Regions from separate parts of the Agarivorans sp. OAG1 genome, predicted to be linked through region 1. Evidence: predicted binding sites of a transcription regulator. Region 1 holds the regulator's gene; the other holds the start of a gene.
What was found. The regulator MetJ, encoded in region 1, represses methionine synthesis genes. The targets are predictions, from matches to a motif close to TAGACGTCTAGACGTCTA.

Region 1 (12,298 bases):
TGCACTACGTCACCGTTGCCGGTGATAATTAGCGACGCTTCGCTGTCGGCTACTGCAAGCAACGCTTCTAGCTTGCGCAGCATTCGGTCGGTTCGCCAGTCTTTGGCAAGCTCTACTGCTGCTTTTGTTAAGTGACCTTGGTGCATTTCTAGCTTAGCTTCAAAACGCTCAAATAGGGTGAAAGCATCTGCAGTACCACCTGCAAATCCAGCGAGTACTTTTCCGTGATATAGGCGGCGCACTTTTTTGGCGTTGCCTTTCATTACGGTGTTGCCAAGGGAGACTTGGCCATCGCCAGCAATGATCACTTTGCCGTTGCGGCGTACGGAGACGATAGTAGTCACGTTATTTCCTCAGTTTGTTGAGCTAACTTGCAGCGTTAGCTTGGCTATAACTGTGAAATGGGGGGGAGTAGCAGCGTTTTCAAGGTGTAATCTAAAAAACAGCGCGGTTTTAGCGCTCTTGGTTCTCATCTAAAAGGGCTTGTTGCTGCTGAGGGCTGAGTGAGTCGAATTGCTTTAGTAGCAGCCTAAGTAGTTTAGATTTAGCCACTTTATGTTGCTGGGAAGCTTGTTGTAAGTGGCTAATTGCCGATGCATCGAAGGTAAAAGTACAGTGGCGGAAATTAGTTTTAGGTTTAGCCTCGCTTGTCAGTTTATTTACAGTGCTAGGTTTACCCTGTGCATAGTTATCGGCGTCTTCAATAAATTGGTCAACACTTACTTTGTTGCGTTTAACGGTTTGTTTAGAACGCTTTTTAAGATCAGTTAAACTCATGAGAGTCTTCTTGTTGGATCGCAAATAATTCATCAACAATGGCGGCTATTTCTGCCGCGGCTTTACCATCTTGCTCTATTTCAATCACCGAGCGGCCACTTTCTTCGCTATCGTCATAAATGTTGCGAGAGAAGGTGACAGAGTCTAGTACGTGTAGACCAAAGGAGCGGCAAACGTCTTTTGCATCAAGTATCCGTTGTACTTGGCTAGGTAAGGCAGGGCACTGGGTAATAACAAAACTGGCCACCATTTTTGGGTTAACCATTTTACAGGTGCTAAGCATGTCTTCCATGTGCGGTAGGGTTTTTAAATCACGGCGTTTTGGACGCAATGGAATAAGTACGTATTTTGCGACCGACATAGCGGCGCGCATTGCGAGGTTATCTTGGCCGCCGCAATCAACAATTACAAAGTCGTAGCCACCTTCTAGGCTTAATAGGTCTTTGCGGATCTTGCCGTAAAGCTGAATGCAGTTGATGCCTGGTAGCGATTCATCTTCATTACGGGCTTGAATCCAATCAGAGGTAGTGCGCTGTGGGTCGCAGTCCACCATCAAGATGTTGGCATTTAGGCTGGTTTTAAGGTGTACAGCAATGTTTTGTGCGAGGCAGCTTTTGCCACTGCCGCCTTTTTCTCCACCTACTAGTATTAGCATGGCTGCTCCTTGTTATCGCTACTTGTTGTTTTTTATCTCGTTAAGATTGCTACAAGTAATAATAAGTATAAGACAGTTCGCCAGTTTTGCTCGTGCAGGTGGTTTTTCTATAGTAATAACAAAAACATATGATAGCTGGAGAAATTTTTACGGTGACAGCGTGCAACCTTGGCTTTCATTTCTGAGGTATCACTATGCCCCGCAGAAAATTGTATTTTTAGCTTGGTTCCTATTTGCAGATCGTTGCTATGTTTTACCAACATGCCACGTCGAGAGATATCTATGCAGGTTGCTTCAATGCTTTGATCTTCGCCTTCGCCGTCTTTCCACGTTAGTTGCACTGGCTCATTCTCTAAATCCAGTCGCATTGAGCGACGACGGTCGAGCTGCTCTAGTTCCGTGTTTTCCATTTCATCGCGTTCCTATTACGAGTCGCGGATTGAAGCTTATAGATATTCCGCATTTTAGTTATTCCTAACATACTAGCCTAGCTACATTTTTATAACATAGTTGAGAACTAGTTCAAATAACTAATATTTTTAATTGCTTAGCGTTGTTTTTTTCTGTCTTTTTCACTAAAGGGTGAGGATTTATTGCTGAAATAGTGCCCTAAAGTAGTTGTTTTAACGGTCGATTGTTAATACAAAACTTTAATACTACTTTGATTCTAACTAATTAAAAAATAAGCTGAATTAGGATTATTCAGCTTATTTAGTGTGGGAGGTGTTTTAGAAGTTCCAATGCCAAATTTGGCAGCCATTAATTTTGGCTCGCTGCAGTATGTGTCGAGCACGTTCTGCGTCGCGTTTAGTGGGGTAAGGACCTAAAACCACTCGATACCATGCGCCGTTTTTCCCTTCGGTGCGTCTAATTTGGCTTTCTAGGCCGGCAAAGGCGATAAGCGCTTTGCTTTCTTCGGCTTTATCTCGGCTGCGAAAAGACGCGCACTGCATTTGGTAAGGCTTGCTTGGTTTAGAGGACTGCTCGGCAATCTCTACTTCAACCTTTTTCTCTTCTAGCTCTTTAACGTAAGTACGTTCTTTTGGTGGCTCGGGCAGCGTTGTTTTGGGTTTAGTGGGCGTGGCTGCTTTAGGTTTAACTATCTCGCTTAGCTCTGGTGCGGGGGTTGGGGCTGTGCCTTTAATATTAAAGAGCAACGCTGCAAATCCCACAATAGCCGCAATTACCGCTAATGCTAGCGGTAAAGGGAAACGTTTATTGTTAGATACCGCGCGGCTAGGTTTAGCCGCGCGCTTCTTGGGCTTACTACGCCCTACGTAATCCTTGGCCATGCTTACATGCGTTCCAGGGTTTCAATTCCTAGTAGTGATAGGCCTTGGTCAAGAACTTTGGCGGTAAGCGAGGCTAGGCGTAAGCGGCTAGATTTAGTATCGGCTGCTACGTCGTCTTTAAGAATTGGGCAGGCCTCGTAGAAGGTCATGAAGGCACCCGCTAGCTCGTAGAGGTAGTTACACATCATGTGTGGCATACCTTTGTTAGCCACGTTATGTACCGCATCGCTAAATTGAATAAGCTTTTGTGCTAATGCAATTTCGGCATCTTGCTCTAAGCTAATTGCTTGCTGCAAATTGGCTACATCCACTTCCGAGCGGCGAATAATTGATTGGATACGGGTATAAGCGTACTGCAAGTAAGGAGCTGTATTGCCGTTAAAGGCCAACATGTTTTCCCAATCAAAAATGTAGTCGGTAGTACGGTTTTTCGATAAATCGGCGTATTTTACTGCACCCATAGCAATCGCTTTAGCGGCTACCACTTGTTGTTCGGCATCTAAATCGCGAGATTTTTCAGCCACAATGGTTTGCGCGCGTTGCTCAGCTTCTTCTAATAAATCCACTAACTTAACTGTGCCGCCGCTACGGGTTTTAAATGGGCGACCATCTTTACCCAACATCATGCCAAAGGCGTGGTGCTCTAATGGAACTTCCTCTGGCACGTAACCGGCTTTGCGAACAATGTTCCAAGCTTGCATCAGGTGCTGGTGTTGGCGTGAGTCAATGAAGTACAACACGCGGTCTGCGTTAAGGTTTTGGTAGCGGTATTTAGCACAGGCGATGTCGGTGGTGGTATACAAGAAGCCGCCATCTTTTTTCTGGATGATTACACCCATTGGGTCGCCGTCTTTGTTTTTGTATTCATCAAGGAATACAACGGTAGCGCCATTATCTTCTACTGCTAAACCTTGTTGTTTTAAATCAGCTACCACGTCGTTAAGCATGGGGTTGTACATGCTTTCGCCCATCACATCGTCTTTAGTTAACGATACATTTAAGCGGTCGTAAACGGCTTGGTTATGGCTAAGGGTAATGTCTACCAGTTTGCGCCACATAGTGTTGCAGTACTCGTCGCCACTTTGCAGTTTTACTACATAATTACGGGCACGTTCGGCAAATGCTTCGTCGCTGTCGTAGCGTGCTTTAGATTCGCGGTAAAATACTTCTAAGTCGGCTAATTCAATATCGCCAGCATCGGTGCCACGCGCCTCTACTTCTTCTAGGTTGGCGATTAGCATGCCAAACTGAGTGCCCCAGTCGCCGATGTGATTAGCGCGAACCACTTTGTGACCTAAAAACTCTAGGGTGCGAACAACAGCGTCACCAATAATGGTTGAGCGCAAGTGGCCTACGTGCATTTCTTTGGCTACGTTTGGCGCCGAGTAATCCACCACAATAGTTTGGGCTTTGTCAGCAGGCTTAACGTTAGCGGTTGGCGAGCTAGCCATGGCTTCAACTTGCGACGCTAACCAATCGTTGTTTAGGTAGAAGTTAATGAAGCCTGGTCCCGCAATCGCAGTTTTTTCTACCAAGGCTGAAGCAGGTAGGTTATCTACGATGAGTTGAGCCAACTCGCGTGGGTTTTTGCCCGCAGGCTTAGCAGCCATTAGCGCAAGGTTGGTGGCTAAATCACCGTGAGCTTTATCTTTGGTTCGGTCTACTTGGATACGTGGTTCGAATCCTTCAGGCAGCACCTGCTGTTGTTTTAGGGCTGTGACCGTTTGTTCCAGAAGTTGTTGAATAAGCTCTTTCATGTAGGTTGGCACCAATCTCGCGTAAATAAATTGTACAAAGCGGGCATTTTACCGACAATTTGTGACGAAAACTATCTCTTATCTGGGCTAATTAGCCTTAGTTTTGGAAGCTAGGGGAAATCATCTAAGATCCTAGGTGCTGCTTGGCGAGAGATTGATCTTTTAAGCCTTATAAAAAGCCTTATAAAAAGCCTTATAAAAAGCCTTATAAAAAGCCTTAGATTTATTGCATGTCATAAGGGTCGATATCCAGTGACCAACGTACTTTTCGGCTTAGTTTTAAGCTTTCTAGTTGAGGCAACAGGCGATAAACCAATTGGTGCAATTGCGGGCGTTGTTCGGCTTGAATCAACAGTTGCATACGAAACTTACCCGCACGGCGAGCCTGTGGTGCAGGGCAGGGCGGAAATACCCACGTTTCGCCTTGCTGTAGCGGTTGAGCGAGTTGGTATAGCTGTTGGCTAAACTCGTTAACTGCGTTGCCATCGGCAGCTTCAAAGCGAAACAGCGCTTGAAAGCTAAAGGGGGGAAGTTCGGTATCTTTACGCTCGTTTAAGGCAAAGCGAGCAAAATGTTGGTAACCGTTGTTGATAAGATCTTGCAACAGCTCGTGTTCAGGGTGGTGAGATTGCAACAACACCTTGCCCAGCAGATTCGCTCGACCAGCTCGGCCAGCTACTTGAACGTAAAGTTGGGCTAAGCGTTCTGGCGCGCGAAAATCAGAGCAAAACAGCGCGTGGTCTATGTCTAATAAGGCAACCAAGGTTACATTTGGAAAGTGGTGGCCCTTGGCCAACATTTGGGTGCCAATTAAAATCTGGTATTGGTTGTTGTGAATATCGTCCAGCAACTGTTCTAAGCTGCCTTTGCGGCGGGTACTGTCGCGGTCGATGCGCGCCACTTTGTATTCGGGGAAAATCTCCAGCAAGGCTTCTTGCAACTGCTCGGTGCCTAAACCTGTTGTTACCAAGTTGGTAGAGCCACATTTCTCACATTGGTGTGGTACGGCTTTTTGGCTGCCACAGTGGTGACAAGCCAAGTGGCGAGGTTGCTGATGATAGGTAAAGTAGGCCTCACAGCGCTCACATTCACATACGTGGCCACACTCATGGCACAGCAACGCAGGGGCGTAACCGCGGCGATTTAAAAACAGCATTACTTGGCGGCCAGCTTTTAACTCAATGCGCATGGCTTTAATTAGTGCTGGTGATAAACCTGACGATAGTGGCTGCTGGCGAATATCCAGTAATTGTTGCTCGGCCAATACTGCATTACCGGCGCGTTGCTTTAGTTCTAAGTGTGAGTAACGGCCGCTTAGCGCATTATGTAAACTTTCTAAGGATGGGGTGGCAGAGCCAAGCACCACCGGCATTTTTTCTAAGCGGGCACGCACTATGGCTAAATCGCGCGCGTGGTAGCGAAAGCTGTCTTGCTGCTTAAAAGAACTGTCGTGCTCCTCATCGATAATAATTACCCCGGGGTTTTTCATGGGGGTGAATACTGCCGAACGCGTGCCAATAATAATGCCTGCTTCGCCTTGTTTGGCTTTAAGCCATGCGGTAAAACGCTCGGTGTCGTTTAAACCTGAGTTAATCGCATAAACCGGCACTTTAAAGCGCTCGGCAAAGCGCGCTAAGGTTTGTGGCGTTAAGCCAATTTCGGGCACCAATACTAAGGCTTGTTTACCTTGAGCGAGCACTTCGGCAATAATATTTAAATACACCTCGGTTTTGCCCGAGCCGGTAATACCCTCGATAAGAAAGGCCTGAAAACTGCCAATGCTTTGATTAACTGCCGCCACTGCAATGGCTTGTTCTGCATTAAGTTTTAGCGAGGCTTGGTTGTTGGTATCGCTTTTCGACCACAGCGCCGGCGCGGGCGTAATCTCATGTTTTTCGATAAAACCTTTATCTACTAGCGCTTTAATGGCAGTACGGGATAACTCTTGTTGTTTGCATTGTTCGTCACTCAGCTTGCCATCTTCTTGCTGTTGTAAGCTGCCTAATACAACCCCTTGCTTGGGGGCGCGGGTAAAGTTAGCTAGATCGGCCACTTTGCCTTGCTCGCTTAAACGCCACACCACAATGCTTTTCGCTTTGGCTGGCTCACCTTTGCGTAAAAGTGCCGGCAAGGCTTGGCTGATAACATCTCCCAAGCTGTGGTGATAATAAGAGCTAGCCCAATTAAGTAGCTTAAATAGGCTTTCTGGTAATAATGCTTGTTGATCGAGTGATTCACTAAATGGTTTGAGTTTATCTTCGGCAATGTCGCTATCGCAGGGGTGTTCTATTACTAAACCTACTTTTTCGCCTTTACCAAAAGGCACCTTTACGCGAGTACCAATGGCTGGCATGGGAGTGTTTGCTGGCACGCTGTAATCAAAAAGGCGACGCAGGGGAATAGCTAAGGCAACACGAACAATCGACACTAATGAATAAACTCAAGCAAAAAACCTGTCTCATTCTACTGGCAGAGCACCTTGCGGAGCAAATTAAGCGTTTGGCGAATTTTTGCCCGCTTTTTGTTGTTGGGTGCTTGCTATGCTAGGTGGCTTCTTATATGATCCGCCACCTAAAATTTATAGGCTCTGATAGAGTTGCTTTCGTATGGTGTTTGGTGTCAATTGTGGCGACCAGATGGCGATACGGCCCAAGTATTGAGGTAATCCATGAAAACTGATATCCACCCAACTTACGAAGTACTTACTGCTACTTGTTCTTGCGGTAACGTAATCGAAACTAAATCTACTCGCACTGGCGCAATGTTCCTAGACGTATGTGACAAATGTCACCCGTTCTACACTGGTAAGCAACGTAACGTTGATACCGGTGGTCGTGTTGATCGTTTCAACAAGAAATTCGCTGTATTGGGCAAAAAATAAGCCAGCCTTATTTACGCTACACAGCAAACAAAAAGCGCCTAAGGGCGCTTTTTTTGTGTCTGGGTTTAGTGATATTAAGTGTGTGGGCAGAAATCAGTTTGATAAGTCACGTATGCAGAGATTTTTTTGAGTAGTCATAAGCATGGATAAATCTAATCATTGCCCTAAAGAACGACTAAAGCTGTTTGTTAGGCCATTTTAACTTCTGTTATTATTATATCTGCAACGGCTTCAGAGATTTCAAACACTTCATTACCGTCAGTACTTGATTCGATGAAGAATCTTCCACCACGCTTTAGTGATAATGAAAGACGGTATACATCTGCACCATCGTTATCATAAATTACTCGAATGTTTACACACTCAATGTCTGTAAAATCCAATGTTTTTTTGTTATTCACAAAAACAGATAAGCAATCTTTTTAAATTCATATTTTTGTCCTGCTGCAATAGTTTTAAAGACACGAAAAGAGTCAACTATCACTAGCACTGGCACTATCATGAAGAGTAAAAAAATTACGGCTGACAAAATATCTTTTGATGCTAATGCCGCATTAGAGCTGACTAATTTTATCAGTGCGTCTTGGTTGTCAGGAAAACTAAAGAGCATCAAAGACCACAAAATGACGACTACAAATCTCACTACAATGTTTTCAATTAGCTTCCTTCTAGATCTAGCTAAAAGTAGATAGTTTGGCGTTTGCTCTTTTACTTTTAGCGAGCCATAAAGTGCAGATGAGCTAAAGGGTTCTTTTCCTTGAGTCTTACTCTCTTTCGGCGTAAATGTTCTTCTCAAGGTCTCAGGGATAAACGACTCTTTGAATAGGCCATTGAAACACGATTGGCATATGTATTTGTCTTCAGCCAATCTTAAGGTTTTGGTGTCAACTTTCTTGTTGCAGCTTCTACACCTTACGTTCGTTATCATCTGTAGTATTGATTCCTTCCACATTTTGTCAGCATAAGCTGACCATTGCTATTCTATGCGCGAAAGCCAACTGAGCACAAGGTTGCGGATCAGAGAGCAAAGATCAAATTATGCTTTGTTTAACAGATAGATCGAACGTCATAACGTACTATCATCTTTGCGCAAATCAACTCAAGTTATCCTACTCTTTCTATTCCTTCATTATCGCCGAGTTGCGCAGGCGCGCTTTAAACTGAGGTGAAAGCACAGATGTAAACAAAGCATCGCTTTGTGCGCTTGAACATAGGAGGAAGGTAATGCGGGGCAACCCTTCTTTTGCTTCGTTTTCTTTGGTTGTTCAAAGAAAATGACGTCGCCGTTAGGCGAAACGGGTGCGTTTAGCTAACAGATGAGAAATAAAGCAAATGGAGGCAAGCGTAGCCTTAGGTAAGATAAAGCAACAAAAGCCGCTTAATCAGCGGCTTCGTTTTATCAATTAGTACTTAGTTGTTGGCTTCTTCTCTCTGCTCTAAAGAGTGAGCTTTACCCAAAGTCCAAGTGTCATAATCTCGCAGCAAATAGAGAGCTAAGCATGCAGCGAGCATTGGCCAAGCTGCAAAGAACAATAAGTTATTGAATGGGTCTAGATACTTAGCAAATGAAGAAAATGTTGAACCAGCATGCAGTACCAATACCGCAAGGTAGGTAATGTTTTTCCATAAACCTAAGGTAAAGGCTGCGATAAAGGCGAGTTGTGCAAGCCCCATGGCAATAAGTGTATTGGTGGTTAAATTTAATCCGTAAAAGCCAGAGAACACTTTTATTGCATGCTCTGGCACAAGTACTTTATCTAAAGCCCATATTGTAAACACGAGGGCAATGCTTAGCCTTAAACATAAAAGACCAAGTGATAGTTTTGAGGCTAACTGAGGAGGGTACGACGTTTTCATCCTTTTACCTATTTTAAATTAAGAGCCTGTTTACAGACCGGTAAGCCCCCAATTTGATTACAGTTTATGAGTAATAGTTGGTGAAAATAGTTTGTTGTACGCTGGGTTTAGGCAATAAAAAAGCCGCTCGGTGAGCGGCTTTGTAAAATGTTAATCTTCTTTATCCAATTCTGCTTGGGCGGCTTTTTCTAAGGCCGGGTCTGGCTTGTCTTTTTGCAAGTCGGCGTCGTCGGGGAGCGGCTGGCCTGTGTAGGCGTGCAAAAATGCTTCGCAAAGTAGCTCACTGTTGGTGGCGTGGCGTAGGTTATTTATTTGTCTACGGGTTCGCTCATCGGTCAATATCTTTAGCACTTTTAGTGGGATAGATACTGTGATTTTTTTTACTTGTTCGCTTTTTTTACCGTGCTCAGCGTAAGGGCTGATCCACTCACCATTCCAATCTGTAGACATTCTGCAATACACACCAAACTAAAGAGACCCTATTGTAACGGGGGAAATGCGACTTAGCAATCCAACAGCAAAGACATTTAGACGTCTAGAAGTGTTGACGTCTTTTTTGCTGGTGGTAAAGTGGCAGGATAAATTGAGGGAGTAAATCAGCAATGTCTTTAAAAGATCTACAAGCAGCTACTATAGCAGTGCGCAGCGGTATTGAAAGTGATACCCAACACGGTGCGGTAGTGCCGCCTATTTATTTGTCGAGTAACTACAGCTTTGCTGATTTTAACCAAAAACGCCAGTTTGATTACAGCCGTTCAGGTAACCCTACTCGCCACATTTTAGCCGAGGCCATTGCCGATTTAGAACATGGCGCTGGTGCGGTAATTACTAACACCGGTATGTCGGCGGTTAACCTTGTTACCGCCTTGCTTGAGCCAGGTGATTTATTGGTTGCGCCGCATGATTGTTACGGTGGTAGCTACCGTTTATTCGACAGCCTAGCTAAGAAGAATGCCTTTGAAGTAGCTTTTGTTGATCAAAACGATGATGCAGCTTTAACTCAGTTATTGGCTAAAAAGCCAAAATTAGTGTGGTTAGAGACCCCAAGTAACCCTTTGCTTCGAATAGTAGACATTAAAGCGATTGCCGAGCAGGCACATGCTGCAGGCGCATTGGTGGTAGTAGACAACACCTTTTTGTCGCCTGCTTTGCAAACGCCAATTTTGTTAGGTGCCGACATTGTGGTGCATTCGGCCACTAAATACATTAATGGTCACTCCGACGTTGTAGCAGGTATGGTGGTTGCGGCCAACGAAGAACTGGCCGAGCAATTGGCGTGGTGGGCTAACTGTTTAGGTTTAACGGGGTCGGCTTTTGATTCTTACCTTACCTTACGTGGTTTGCGTACCCTTAAAGCACGTATGAATGTACACCAACAAAACGCCCAAGCCTTGGTGGAATGTTTAAAGCAGCAAGAAGCGGTGGGCGCGATTTACTATCCTGGTTTACCAGAGCATCCTGGGCATGTTTTAGCGCAAAGCCAGCAAAAAGGCTTTGGTGCTATGTTCAGTTTTGAATTGAATTTAGAAGAAAGCCAAATGGTTAAGTTTTTAAAAAGCTTACAGTTGTTTTCTTTGGCGGAATCTTTAGGTGGCGTAGAGAGTCTAATTGCTCATCCGGCTACCATGACGCACGCTGCGATGTCGGCAGAAGCGCTAGCAGAGGCTGGCATTTCTAATCAGTTATTGCGGGTATCGGTAGGCTTGGAAGATTCGCAAGATTTAGTTAATGATTTACAGCAGGCCTTTGCCCAACTGTAGTTTTACCAGCGTTGTAGAGAGGTAAGTCATGTCGGTAAATAGACATGTGCATAAATTTGGTGGCAGCAGCTTAGCTGATGCAGGGTGCTTTAAGCGGGTGGCGGCCATTGTGGCCGAGCATACCCAAGCACAGGATTTAATTGTGGTATCGGCAGCGGGTAAAACCACTAACCGTTTAATCAATATTATTGAGTTGGCTAAACAAGCCGATAATGCCGCAGCAGATGCGCTCACCGGTTTAATTGAATTTCAAAGCAAGTTGGTGAATGAGCTGCTTGATGAAGCCGCTGCCAAACCGATCCTAACAGCGCTTGATGGCGAGCATCACCAAATTGCTAGTATTCTTGAAGGTGAGCTTACAGCCTTTACCTGCAATGAAGTATTGTCTTTTGGCGAGCGTTGGTCTGCACGTTTATTGGCTGCTTTGTTAAGTGCTCAAGATTGCCAAGCCGAGTGGTTAGATTCTCGCCAGTTTTTTAAAGCGGAGTTATCTACTCAACCGCAAGTAGATGTTGCGCAAAGCGCACCGTTATTAGCTAAATGTTTAGCTGAAAAAGCCGCTTGCCGAATAGTGGTAACGGGTTTTATTTGTAGTGATAGTGAACAACGTACCGTGACTTTAGGTCGCAACGGCAGTGATTACTCGGCTACCGAGTTAGCCGCCTTGGCTGATGCTGTGTCTACTACGATTTGGAGTGATGTGGCCGGTATTTACAGTGCAGACCCACGTTTAGTGAAAGATGCGGTATTGCTCGAAAATCTTGCGTTGAATGAAGCGGCAGAATTATCGCGCATTGGTACCTCGGTATTGCATGCGCGCACCTTAGAGCCACTGGCGCGCTCTCGCCAAAAAGTGAACTTGCGTTGCAGCTACGCTCCCAACGACGGGCAAACCTTAATTCACCGTAAAGGCGCAAACAGTCACAGCGCTAAAATTGTTACCTCGGTAGACAATGTGGTACTGCTGGAGCTTACATTTACTGAAGATTTTTCTAATAACGCTACTGCGTTGTTAGAAGCTTTGGCCTGTAGCCATTTAGCACCTGCGACTCGCCATAAACATAGTGAAACCGGTTCTTTACGTATGGCTTACACCTGTGAGCTTGTAGATGAAGCCTTAGCAAAAATAGACCAACTGGCGAGCCAATTTCATATCCAAAAAATTGAGCGTAGCGAAGGTTACAGTTTGGTGGCCCTAGTGGGCGCGGGCGTGTGTGATAACCCACAGCAGTGTTACCAGTTTTTTCAGCATCTGGCTGAGCAGCCACTAGAGTTTATTCACTCTAGTGCCGATAAGTTGAGCTTGTGTGCGGTGGTGA
Region 2 (12,298 bases), 1.3 Mb from region 1:
CGCATGACGCCAAGCCACTGCAGACTCAACCGAGTCACATGGGCGCCAGGTGCTCATGTTAGGCGTTAAACGTAAGCTTGCAGTTTGCTCTACCGCTTGGTGAGTTGGGCCATCTTCGCCCAAACCAATTGAATCGTGCGTGTATACAAAGATCGCAGGTTGCTTCATTAATGCAGCCATACGTAAAGCGTTACGCGCGTATTCCATAAACATTAAGAAGGTTGCACCGTAGGCCTTTAGGCCGCCGTGCAAAGTAATGCCGTTCATAATGGCCGACATACCAAACTCACGAACACCGTAGTGCATGTAGTTGCCTGAAGCATCTTCAGCAGTAACAGCTTCAGAGCCAGACCACATAGTAAGGTTAGATGGCGCTAAGTCAGCACTACCACCTAGTAGCTCTGGCAATTTAGGACCAAAGGCTTCTAGTGTTTTTTGTGAAGATTGGCGGGTAGCAATTTTAGCTTGGCTTTCTTGCAACTCGCTAATGTAGTTATCGGCAAACTCTTTCCAGTCGGCAGGTAGTTGACCATCAACACGACGCTTAAATTCAGCAGCCAACGCTGGGTGAGCTGCTTCATAACCAGCAAATAACTGATTCCACTCTGATTGCGCTTTTTCACCATTAGGTTTGGCATCCCACGCTTGATAAACATCTTGTGGAATATCAAACGCAGCGTGTGGCCAGTTTAAGAATTCACGGGCAGCAGCGATTTCTTCAGCGCCTAGTGGAGCACCGTGACAATCGTGGCTACCAGATTTGTTTGGCGAACCAAAACCAATAACGGTTTTACAACAAATCATGGTTGGGCGAGTAGTTTCAGCTTGAGCAGCTTTAATTGCAGCGCTAATCGCTTCACTGTCGTGACCATCTACGCCACCAATTACGTGCCAACCGTAGGATTCAAAACGCTTAACTGTGTCATCGGTAAACCAACCTTCAACTTCACCATCAATCGAGATGCCGTTGTCATCCCAGAATGCGATAAGTTTGCCTAGGCCTTGAGTACCCGCCAAAGAACATGCTTCGTGCGAGATACCTTCCATCAAACAACCGTCACCAAGGAAGGTGTAAGTGTAGTGATCAACTACAGGGAAGCCATCGCGGTTAAATTGAGCCGCTAAGATTTTCTCGGCTAGCGCCATACCAACTGCGTTGGTAATACCTTGGCCTAATGGGCCAGTGGTGGTTTCTACGCCAGGTGCATATCCGTACTCTGGGTGACCAGGCGTTTTAGAATGCAGCTGACGGAAGTTTTTAAGCTCTTCAATAGGTAGCTGATACCCAGAAAGGTGCAGTAGAGAATACAGCAACATTGAGCCATGGCCGTTAGATAGAATAAAGCGGTCACGGTCTGCCCAGTTTGGGTCAGTTGGGTTGTGTTTCAAAAAGTCGCGCCATAGAACTTCAGCAATGTCGGCCATTCCCATTGGTGCACCAGGGTGACCAGAGTTAGCTTGCTGAACTGCATCCATGCTTAAAGCACGAATAGCGTTGGCGTATTGACGACGAGAAGACATGAATTTCTCCTGCAAATATTAGGGCTATTGGGTATCGAGAGGCGCGTATTGTCACAAAGTCAACGGTGTTACTCAATATTTATCTAAAAAGAATCTCCAGTTTTATGCATTTTTTCTACTGAATGCTTAAGCAATCGCATATTTACAGTTTGAATCTTCGTGATAAAGTCTTGATATAAGAACCAAACAAGGACGTTAAACAAAAAATGGCGAACAACTTTGCTTTTCGCAGCCGCAGTTTTTTTGTTTACCTGTTCATAGGTTTGTTCTCCAGTGGCTTAGCATTATTGTTTAGTGATCTCGCCCACCTCAACCCTAATCAGTTTCTTGATTCGCCCTTGCCTGCTTATTCACTGCCCTTTATTGCGGCTATTTGTATTCTGTTGTTTGAGCGCTTATTTAGTCGTTACAAACAAGTGGGTTTAATTTTTGTGGTGAAGGCTTACCACTTTGATGAGGGGCAGCTGCACTGGGGTAACCTGATATATCAGTTTGCGGTAGGCCTGCTGTTAACGTGGGGAGGCTATGCCGTAGGAATAGTTGGCCCAGCCTGTTATCTAAGTGCGGTTGTTGCCAGTAATTTGTCTTACACCGCGCGCTTAACCGAAGGTCAAGTACGCTTAAGTGTCGCATGTGGCACTGCCGCGGCAGTAGCGGCTTTATTCAATGCTCCGTTGGCCGGTACAGTGATAGCTTATGAGTTAGTCATGCGCCGATTTAATTGGCGCTCTATCGCCACCATTGCGGTGGTGGCGGCAACAGCTAGCGTTATATCGCAATTGCATGGTGGAAGCATGTTAACAATTAACCTGCCTCCACAGTCTTTTGAATGGCATGGTTTAGCCCAGTTTGCCTTACTCGGCATGTTGTGTGGTGTATTTGCTACTTTGCTGGTTAAGCTTATTCGCGCCATGCCTAAACTTAACCGCAACTATGCGGTAACTATTGCGGCTAGTGTGACAGCCTTAGCAGGACTACTAAACCCTCAATGGTTAGGTTTAGAACCTATTACGCCAAACGGTTTACTTTATTGGGAGTTAGATCTTGGCCAACAGCACCTCTGGTTATTAGCTAGGATCGTCTTAACCACTGTAGCTTTAGCCTTTGCCCTACCCGGTGGCAGCTTAGGTCCCATGTTGGTAATTGGCGGTATTTTAGGCAGTATAATTGGCGAGGTTATTCCTGATAGTGCAGACTTAATGCTAGTGATAGTAGGTATGGGCGCCATGTTTGGCGCAGTATTTCGCACCCCCTGGGCAGCGTTTTTACTCATTACCGAACAAACCATGCAGGTTGAAATTGTTATTCCAGCCATAGTGGCGTGTTTGTGCGCCAGTGCCATTGCCAAATATATCTTCCGTTCACCCAGTTTAATTGAGCAGCAACTACTCAATGCACAAATCCGCTTAATCAATAGCCCCGTTCTAGTTAAAGAAGAAAACAAAACGCTAGATAGTGAACAATTGCAGCAAAGTTAAATGTAAGACTCGGCAATAGCAGCGGCGACAAAGACAGCTAAAATACAAACACCCTCGCATTCTCTATATACCAAAACAACTCGCTAGCTCGATAAACTGAGCAGCGCTCTCCCAACAAATGCAGAAACGAAAAGCTCAGTCCCAGCATTACAGATAGCAAAACCCTAACTAGCAAAAATGAGCCGATAATACCTATCAAATAAGACAAGAAAGGAGCTATTCGCCGGAAAAACTAGGTGAAATGAAAATGAGAACGGTATCACAGAAAAATACGATAGGCTTGCAGGCTTAAGTGTTCTAGAATGACACGGATATTAATAGTGGCTTTGTATTTTATAGGGATTTTTTTTATGCGCCGCCCAGTTGTACTGTTAATAATGGCTTGGTTTTCAGGTCACGTTTTTGCTGCCGTAAATACCGACACCACCACCTTCCAAGCTAATAGTCGAGTGATTAAAAGCTTCAGCGATGAACATGGTGAAACCACCAAGCACATACCTAGCATCAAAAAGTTCGATGCTGGCCAATACTTCTATTCACAAACTCTTAAGTACCACGACTTTGTTTGGTCATGTAAAGAATACGATGACGGCGGCCAATGCCTTGATTTAACCCGTAGCCCTCGTCCTCCCATTCGCTTAGTCTCTTTTGTGCATGACCGAAATGACCAAAGTAAAATTCAAGCCGATTTAGTGCTGCTTTATAACCAGCAGAACGACAAAAAAATTGAGCTAATTAACTTGAGTGAAGACAGGACCGCTCGTAGCAAATATCAAGTTTCTACTCTGCCGGTTGTAGTGATTGTGCGTGGCGACGAAGAAATCGCTCGCAAAACAGGACTCGAAACCAGGCAAAACATGAGTAACTGGATCAAGCACGAACTGAGCAAGCCCTAACAACGTAGCTTGCATTCAAACTTGTACACTTAGCAGCTTTAGAAGCTGCTAAGTGTTATATAGTTCAAGTAAAGATCTAACAGCCACCACTTTTAGGCTTTTCTAAGCAGTGCTCTGTATCTGCCGTTCTGACTTACCACCAGCCCCTACAGATAGCTAAGCGATTAGCAACAAAATAGTTTTTGCTAAAATCTTAAAATTGAAAGCCTGCGTATTAATGGGCAAATTCAATAAAACTAATCTGCCAATGTGAATTATTTTCATTAATAAGCGCTAGCAAATCTTTTACCCCTCACTTAGAATAGACGTCCAGATGGTAAAACATCCATACGTATATAAATCCATTTACGAGATATAAACATGGCTACTCATTTATTTACTTCAGAATCAGTGTCTGAAGGGCATCCAGACAAAATTGCAGATCAAATCTCTGATGCAGTATTGGACGCGATCTTAGAGCAAGACCCAAAGGCACGTGTAGCCTGTGAAACCTACGTAAAAACCGGCATGGTAATGGTAGGCGGCGAAATCAATACCTCAGCTTGGGTTGATATCGAAGAACTTGCTCGCTCAACAGTACGTGACATTGGCTACACCCACTCAGATATGGGTTTTGATGCTGACTCTTGTGCTGTGCTTAACGTTGTGGGCAAACAAAGCCCAGACATTAACCAAGGAGTAGACCGCTCGCGCCCAGAAGATCAAGGCGCTGGTGACCAAGGTTTAATGTTTGGTTATGCTACCAACGAAACCGACGTATTAATGCCTGCACCCATTACTTACTCTCACTTGCTGGTTAAGCGCCAAGCTGAAGTGCGCAAAAATGGCACGCTTGACTGGTTACGTCCAGACGCTAAATCACAGGTTACCTTTGCTTACGAGAATGGCATTATCACTGGCATCGACGCTGTAGTTTTATCTACTCAGCACTGTGACAGCATCTCTACTGCCGATTTACGTGAAGCCGTAATGGAAGAAATCATTAAGCCAGTATTACCTGCACAGTGGCTTAACGATAAAACCCAGTTTCACATTAACCCTACTGGCCGCTTTGTAATTGGTGGCCCAATGGGTGATTGTGGCTTAACAGGTCGTAAAATTATTGTAGATACCTACGGCGGCATGGCACGTCATGGTGGCGGTGCATTCTCTGGTAAAGATCCTTCAAAAGTTGACCGCAGTGCCGCATACGCTGGCCGCTATGTAGCTAAAAATATTGTTGCCGCAGGTTTAGCCGATCGCTGTGAGATTCAAGTATCGTATGCAATTGGTGTAGCGGAGCCGACTTCAATCAGCATTGATACCTTTGGCACCGGCAAAATTGCCGATGACAAATTAGTGGCTTTAGTGCGTAAGCACTTTGACCTGCGCCCTTACGGTATTTTAAGCATGCTAGATTTGGAACGCCCAATCTACAAAGCAACCGCTGCTTACGGTCACTTTGGTCGTGAAGAGTTCCCTTGGGAAGCGACTGATAAAGCAGAACAACTAAAGAGTGAAGCTGGCTTATAAGCTATTGCTCACTCGTTAAATTAAGCCGAAAGCGTATAATCGTCGATTATCCTTTCGGCTTTTTTATTGGCTAAGTCTAAGAATTCAATTTGTGCAGCAAATAACTCATCAAGTAGAACAGTGCTTTAGGCTGGCTGAAAGCTATTTTAAGCAAAGCTTTAAGCGCCCCGCGCTGGTGCTGTCATCGCGAAAAAGTAAAGTGGCGGGCAGTGCCAATTTAAGCCAATGGCGCTTGCGTTTTAACGCCCACTTTTATCTGCAGCAACCAGAACACTTTTTGGCGCAAACCGTCCCTCACGAAGTCGCTCATCTGGTCTGCCATGCGGTTTATGGCCGAGTAAAACCCCACGGTGTAGAATGGCAACAGATAATGCAGCAGGTTTTTAACTGCCCCGCTGCGACCACTCACAACTACTCACTAGAACATCTACAGCTAAGTAGTTTTGAATATCGCTGTGCCTGCCAAGTTCATCAATTAAGCGTACGGCGTCATAACAAAGTGCTAAAAGGGGCCAGTTATCAATGTCGTAAGTGCCACGCGCCATTAATCGCCAGCACTTTAAACTAAGCCAACTAGTTTAAATAGTGCCGCTGGGCTTAAGCGCTTTTTAGGTTTATCCTTTAACGGTCAACTCCTTAACCATTACAACTATCCAAAAGGCCTATTTCTCACCATGCGCATTCCACGAATTTTCCACTCTCAGCCGCTCTCGCTAAACATGGTCACAGAGCTTGATGATGAAGCAGCCAATCACGTTGGGCGGGTACTGCGCATGGAAGTTGGCCAGCAACTTGAGCTGTTTAATAACGACGGCAATAACTACGCAGCACAAATAGAAAACGCCAGTAAAAAGCATGTGTCGGTGAAAATTACCGCAGTTACCGCTAACCCTAGCGAGTCTCCTCTGCATATCCATCTAGGCCAAGTGATTTCTCGTGGTGACAGAATGGAGTTTACCATTCAAAAATCCGTGGAATTGGGGGTCAATAAAATCACTCCTCTCACCAGCGAGCGTTGTGGGGTCAAGCTCAACCAAGAGCGCTTTGAGAAGAAGCGTCAACAATGGCAAAAAATTGCTATTGCTGCTTGTGAGCAGTCGGGGCGCAGTGTTGTGCCAGAAATAGCGCCACTACAAAGCCTAGAGCAATGGGCCAGCGAAGAGTCTGCCGCTATGAAGTTGAATTTGCACCCAAAGGCCCCATATAGCATTAAGACCCTGCCAACTCCTGAACACGGAGTAAGGCTACTTATTGGGCCAGAAGGTGGCTTAAGCGAGCAAGAAATTGAGAACTGCAATCAGCATCAGTTTCAAGAGACAATTTTAGGGCCGCGGGTACTGCGAACCGAAACCGCAGCCCTTACGGCTATTACCGCTTTGCAATGTCAATTTGGAGACTTAGCATAAATGAGCATTAAACTTGGTATCGTGATGGATCCCATCGCCGACATTAACATCAAAAAAGATTCTAGTTTCGCCATGTTGCTAGAAGCTCAATCACGCGGCTACGAGATTTACTACATGGAGATGCAAGATCTCTATTTAGATGGCGGCAGAGCTGCAGCTAATATGCGCCCATTGGCCGTGCAACATGACGAGCAATCTTGGTATGAATTAGGCAGTGAAGTGGATCAAAGCTTGAGTGAGCTAGATGTCATTTTAATGCGTAAAGACCCTCCATTTGATACCGAGTTTATCTACGCCACATATATTTTGGAGCGCGCTGAAGCTGAGGGCAGCTTAATCATTAACAAGCCGCAAAGCTTACGCGACGCTAACGAGAAATTGTTTACAGCTTGGTTTGCCGAGTTTACCCCAACCACACTAGTTAGCAGCGATATGCCGCGCTTAAAAGCTTTCCACCAGCAACACAAAGACGTCATCATGAAGCCGCTAGATGGTATGGGCGGAGCGTCTATCTTTCGCCTAAAAGAAGGCGATCCAAATGTTGGCGTGATACTCGAAACACTCACTAATCATGGTCAAGAGTACTGCATGGCGCAGAAGTTCATCCCTGAAATTGTAGATGGTGATAAACGCATTTTGATCGTAGATGGTGAGCCTATGCCCTATTGCTTAGCGCGCATTCCATCGAAAGGCGAAACCCGTGGCAACCTGGCTGCAGGTGGCCGAGGTGTTGCCCAACCACTATCAGACAGTGACTGGCACATCGCTAATGCCATAGGCCCGGCTCTAAAAGAAAAAGGCTTAGTATTTGTAGGCTTAGATGTAATTGGCGATAAGGTGACTGAAATAAACGTCACCAGCCCTACCTGTATCAAAGAAATTGAAGCAGCCTACGATATTTCCATTACCGGTAAGTTAATGGATGCAATAGAAGCTAGACTTAAATCATCAACCTAAGTAGTTAAAAGGGTTAATTTGGACGCAATGAACACTTTGCAGAATCAGTTTTTAATCGCCATGCCGAGCTTAGAAGACCCTTTCTTCAAGCGCTCTGTAGTCTATATGTGTGAACACAATGAAGAAGGCGCAATGGGCCTGGTGATTAATGTACCGGTAGACTTATCGGTAGAATCACTGCTGCAACAAATAGAGCTGCAAGACCAAGTAGAAATGATCCGAGAAGATTTGGACCGCCCGGTTTATCAAGGCGGTCCAGTGTCTCAAGAGCGAGGTTTTGTGCTGCATTCACCGGTAAAAGGCTTTAGTAGCAGCTTAAAAGTAAGTGAAGAGCTAATGGTCACCACATCTAAGGATGTACTCGATACCTTAGGCACTGATTCCCAGCCTAGCGATTATATCGTCACCTTAGGTTATGCCAGCTGGGAAGCGGGACAGCTAGAGCAAGAGATTGCTGAAAACTCTTGGCTAACCTTACCGGCCAGTACTGACATTATTTTCTCAACCCCCATTCATAAACGTTGGGAAGCCGCGGCCAAAAGTTTGGGCATTGATATCTGGCAATTATCTAACCAAGTAGGTCACGCTTAATGGCCAGACCTGGAGAGCGCTCAGCCCTTGCTTTTGACTTTGGAACCAAAAGTATTGGTGTTGCCATCGGTCAAGAGTTAACGGGCTCAGCTAAGCCGCTGGCCGCCATCAAAGCTCAAGATGGCATTCCAAATTGGCAAACTTTAGAAGAACTGCTCAAGCTATGGCAGCCCGATCTACTGGTAATTGGTTTGCCGCTTAACATGGACGGCACCGAGCAAGATCTCACCAACCGAGCCAAGAAGTTCGCCAACCGCCTACATGGCCGTTTTGGCTACCCAATTGCGATGCAAGATGAGCGCTTGACCACGGTAGACGCCAAAGAAAAGTTATTTGAGTTAGGCGGTTATAAAGCCTTAGAAAAAGGCGCCGTAGATAGCCTAGCCGCCGCCTTAATTTTTGAAAGCTGGTGCGCCGAGCAATACTAGTTGCTCGCCTAAATTAGTTAATAAAAAGCCTCGATATTATCGAGGCTTTTTGTTTGAAGAACTAAGCCTTCTGTTTACTGGAGCCAGACCAAATATCTTTATCTATTTGCTGTTTCAATTCTGGGTACTCGTCGCTGTTGAAACTTGGCACTTTGCCGGCGTCTAGCTGACGATTGTAGTCAGAGGCTAGTTTCACTACCACACCAGAGAGCATCAAAATCGCCACAAGGTTAACTAGCGCCATAAAGCCCATCGATACATCGGCCAAATTCCAAATAATGTCTATTTTGACCACTGCGCCTACCATTACCATTGCTAGTACCAACAAACGGAAGATCCACAAACCAGCTTTATGATTGTGCTCTAAGAAGATTAAGTTAGTTTCTGCATACGAGTAGTTACCCACAATAGATGTGAAAGCAAAGAAAATAATCGCAATACCTACAAAGTAGCTTCCCCAGGCACCCACTTGACCACTTAAAGCTTGCTGGGTTAGTGCAATACCATCACCGGTAAGTTGCTCGTTATGGCTAAGCAAAATAATCGCTGCAGTGGCAGTACAAATCACCACCGTGTCGATAAATACCCCAAGCATCTGCACATAGCCCTGAGAAGCCGGGTGCGGCGGATAAGGCGTTGCTGTGGCCGCTGCGTTAGGCGCACTACCCATACCAGCTTCATTAGAGAATAAGCCACGCTTAATACCGTTCATCATAGCGGCGCCTAAAGCACCAGCACCAGCCTCCTCAAAACCAAAAGCCGAGCGGAAGATAAGGCCGAACACCTCTGGCATTTGTTGAATATTCGCCAATACAACCAGCAAGGCCACAACCACATAAGCTAAGGCCATCACTGGCACCACTAACTCAGCAAAACGAGCGATGCTGCGAATACCGCCAAAAATAATCAGTGCAGCCGCTATCACCAGTACTATGCCCACTAGGTATTTCTCAAAGCCAAATGCTTCATGCAAAGCAGAAGCAATAGAGTTAGCTTGTACGGCGTTAAACACCAAGCCAAATGCAATAATTAGACAAATGGCAAATACCACGCCCATCCAACGTTTGCCTAAGCCTTGTTCCATGTAATAAGACGGGCCGCCGCGAAAATTACCATCGCTGTCTTTTACTTTATAAAGCTGGGCTAAGCTGCTTTCAGCAAAGCTAGTTGCCATACCCAACAAGGCAATTAGCCACATCCAAAATACCGCACCAGGCCCACCTAAGGTTACTGCAACAGCCACACCGGCTAAATTACCGGTACCTACCCGCGCCGCAAGACTAGTACATAAGGCTTGAAATGAGGAGATACCACTAGCATCACATTTACGGCTAGACTTCATTACCGAAAACATATGGCCAAAATGGCGAAATTGAATAAATTTGGTTCTTACAGTGAACAACACACCCGTACCCAACAACAAGTAGATGAGCAAGTTGCCCCACAGCACATCGTTTAACCAGTTCACAATCTCATTCATGGTTCAGATTCACCTTACGTTTAATGTTGGTTAAAAACCTAAGCTAGGTTTGAATGGACGCGGATTTTAAGGAACTGCGCGCGACTATGCTTTGATATATAACAAAAACAAGATAAAAACTCACATTGATATAAATTAACGGTATAAAAATCCAGAGCTACAAATAGCAACTACAGATAAAGCTTAGAAAATCTCGCAAAAAAAGCCTAAAAAAGTGAGCCACTGTAACTATTTTGCAACATTAGTATTTTACTTTTTGTGCTCGTATGGTACTTATTAAATTGCAACAACATACAAGGAGATAACCATGGATAGGCTAGACTTGGATACTGTTGAAACCAGCAAATCTTCTCGCAGTTCAAATAAGAAACGTAAGTGGCGAGAGATTGAGGCAATTAAAGATAAGATTCGCTTACAAAAAGAACTACAGTCAATCGACCACAGTTTTGATCTTCAATCAGAGTACGAATACTAAACAAAAAAACCCGGCTTTAGCCGGGTTTTTTATTTGCTTAAATTATACTCTTTACTCTTCTTCTTGAGGTTGAGACAGCTTAATTCGCTCAGACAAAGCTTTATATTGCTCATGAACACGGTGACCAAATAATGGGTCTTCGTAATTACCGTGCTGCCAGCTTTGCTCAATTGCGCGCCAATCATCCGCTGTAAGGTGGCGTTTTAAGGCAGGGAAAACCACATCCTCTTCGTAATTAAGGTGTTCCCACTGAGCATTAATAAAGGCTTCCAGCTTGTCACTAAATTGATCCAGCGGAACCACTGCGTCAAGCAAGATGATATCTAAGATATCGCTCAACTCATCGGTCATCGCCATAAGATTTTCATGCTGCTTCTTAAGTTGATTGGATAAATCATCCTCTACTACACGGTATTTCACGTAGTAATCATAAATAAGATCTTCTTTGGGGTGGTGGTAACGGTCTGCGTACTCTTGCATGTAGCTAATGATATGGGCGATCAACTTATATTTAACCGCTTTCTCATTGCGAATATGAGCCAACTTCTGCTCTAACACCTTCAGCAATTTAGCGATATTTTGATGATCTTGTTGAAGACTTTGTAACATTGCTTCTCCTTGGCTAACCAGCACTTTTCAAATCAGTATAAAGGACTCACCGTTGTACTATTATTGCGCTAGATCGTTTATTAGACAGATTTGCTTTTCGCTCAGTTCACACTTTTTAAGATAAACACGCCAAAAAACGGGTTTGTACTGTTTGTTAACTACTAAGCCATAAAAAACAAATGCTTGTATAACACATCAATGATAAACGCTTAGTTCTTATTCAAGCACAGCTCAAGGCACTAACACAAGCAATCAAACCTCCTCTTAACCTTAATCAACAAAGATAATAATAAAATTCAAAAAAAACCCTTTTTTGATTAAGGTCAATTGTAGTATAGTTACAGCAAGTGGCGATAATGATTCGTAAGTGGCTCAAGGATCGCTATATTCTGTAATAAAATTACAACTTTTAGCTAATGAGGTATGTTATGACCACCGGTATTCAAATCACTAAAGCAGATAACGACGCACTATTAGGTTCTTTTTGGCTACTAGACAACGAGCAAAATCAAGCTCGCTGCCTATGTGTAAAAGACGAGCTATACGCTGAAGATGAAGTGGTAGCTATCGATAAACTAGGTCAAATCGAATATCGCGAAGTACCAATGAAAGCTCAGCCAATCGAAGAAGGTGGCCAACACCTAAACGTTAACGTTCTTCGTCGCGAAACGTTAGAAGATGCAGTTAAGCACCCAGAGAAATACCCGCAGCTTACTATTCGTGTTTCTGGTTACGCTGTTCGCTTCAACTCTCTTACTACTGAGCAACAACAAGACGTAATTACGCGTACTTTTACTGAATCACTATAAGACTCAGTAACTAAAACGAAAAAAGCATGCCTAGGCATGCTTTTTTGTTATCTAGGCTCTACACAAGCTAACTTCGCTCTCTAATTACGCCTTCTTGGATGGTAGACGCAACCAACTTGCCATCTCGAGTAAAGAA

Region 2: metK (methionine adenosyltransferase) is a predicted target of MetJ. The motif match lies at 4,198-4,215, and genes of this name have one in related genera.

Annotation. Positions count from the first base shown of each region.
Region 1 is NZ_AP028990.1:399,025-411,322, forward strand. It holds gene hslV (ATP-dependent protease subunit HslV) at 1-344, opposite strand, end outside; gene OAG1_RS01890 (replication protein RepA) at 454-777, opposite strand; gene OAG1_RS01895 (AAA family ATPase) at 764-1,432, opposite strand; gene OAG1_RS01900 (PilZ domain-containing protein) at 1,540-1,842, opposite strand; gene OAG1_RS01905 (SPOR domain-containing protein) at 2,161-2,724, opposite strand; gene argS (arginine--tRNA ligase) at 2,727-4,481, opposite strand; gene priA (primosomal protein N') at 4,705-6,909, opposite strand; gene rpmE (50S ribosomal protein L31) at 7,150-7,362, shown strand; gene OAG1_RS01925 (hypothetical protein) at 7,760-8,290, opposite strand; gene OAG1_RS01930 (hypothetical protein) at 8,773-9,141, opposite strand; gene metJ (met regulon transcriptional regulator MetJ) at 9,370-9,669, opposite strand; gene metB (cystathionine gamma-synthase) at 9,822-10,979, shown strand; gene metL (bifunctional aspartate kinase/homoserine dehydrogenase II) at 11,008-12,298, shown strand, end outside.
Region 2 is NZ_AP028990.1:3,902,153-3,914,450, forward strand. It holds gene tkt (transketolase) at 1-1,521, opposite strand, end outside; gene OAG1_RS17675 (chloride channel protein) at 1,728-2,999, shown strand; gene OAG1_RS17680 (hypothetical protein) at 3,350-3,895, shown strand; gene metK (methionine adenosyltransferase) at 4,256-5,407, shown strand; gene OAG1_RS17690 (SprT family zinc-dependent metalloprotease) at 5,490-5,975, shown strand; gene rsmE (16S rRNA (uracil(1498)-N(3))-methyltransferase) at 6,082-6,813, shown strand; gene gshB (glutathione synthase) at 6,814-7,770, shown strand; gene OAG1_RS17705 (YqgE/AlgH family protein) at 7,798-8,361, shown strand; gene ruvX (Holliday junction resolvase RuvX) at 8,361-8,789, shown strand; gene OAG1_RS17715 (alanine/glycine:cation symporter family protein) at 8,851-10,269, opposite strand; gene OAG1_RS17720 (DUF3545 family protein) at 10,577-10,744, shown strand; gene OAG1_RS17725 (hemerythrin domain-containing protein) at 10,796-11,353, opposite strand; gene grcA (autonomous glycyl radical cofactor GrcA) at 11,782-12,162, shown strand; gene tesB (acyl-CoA thioesterase II) at 12,230-12,298, opposite strand, start outside.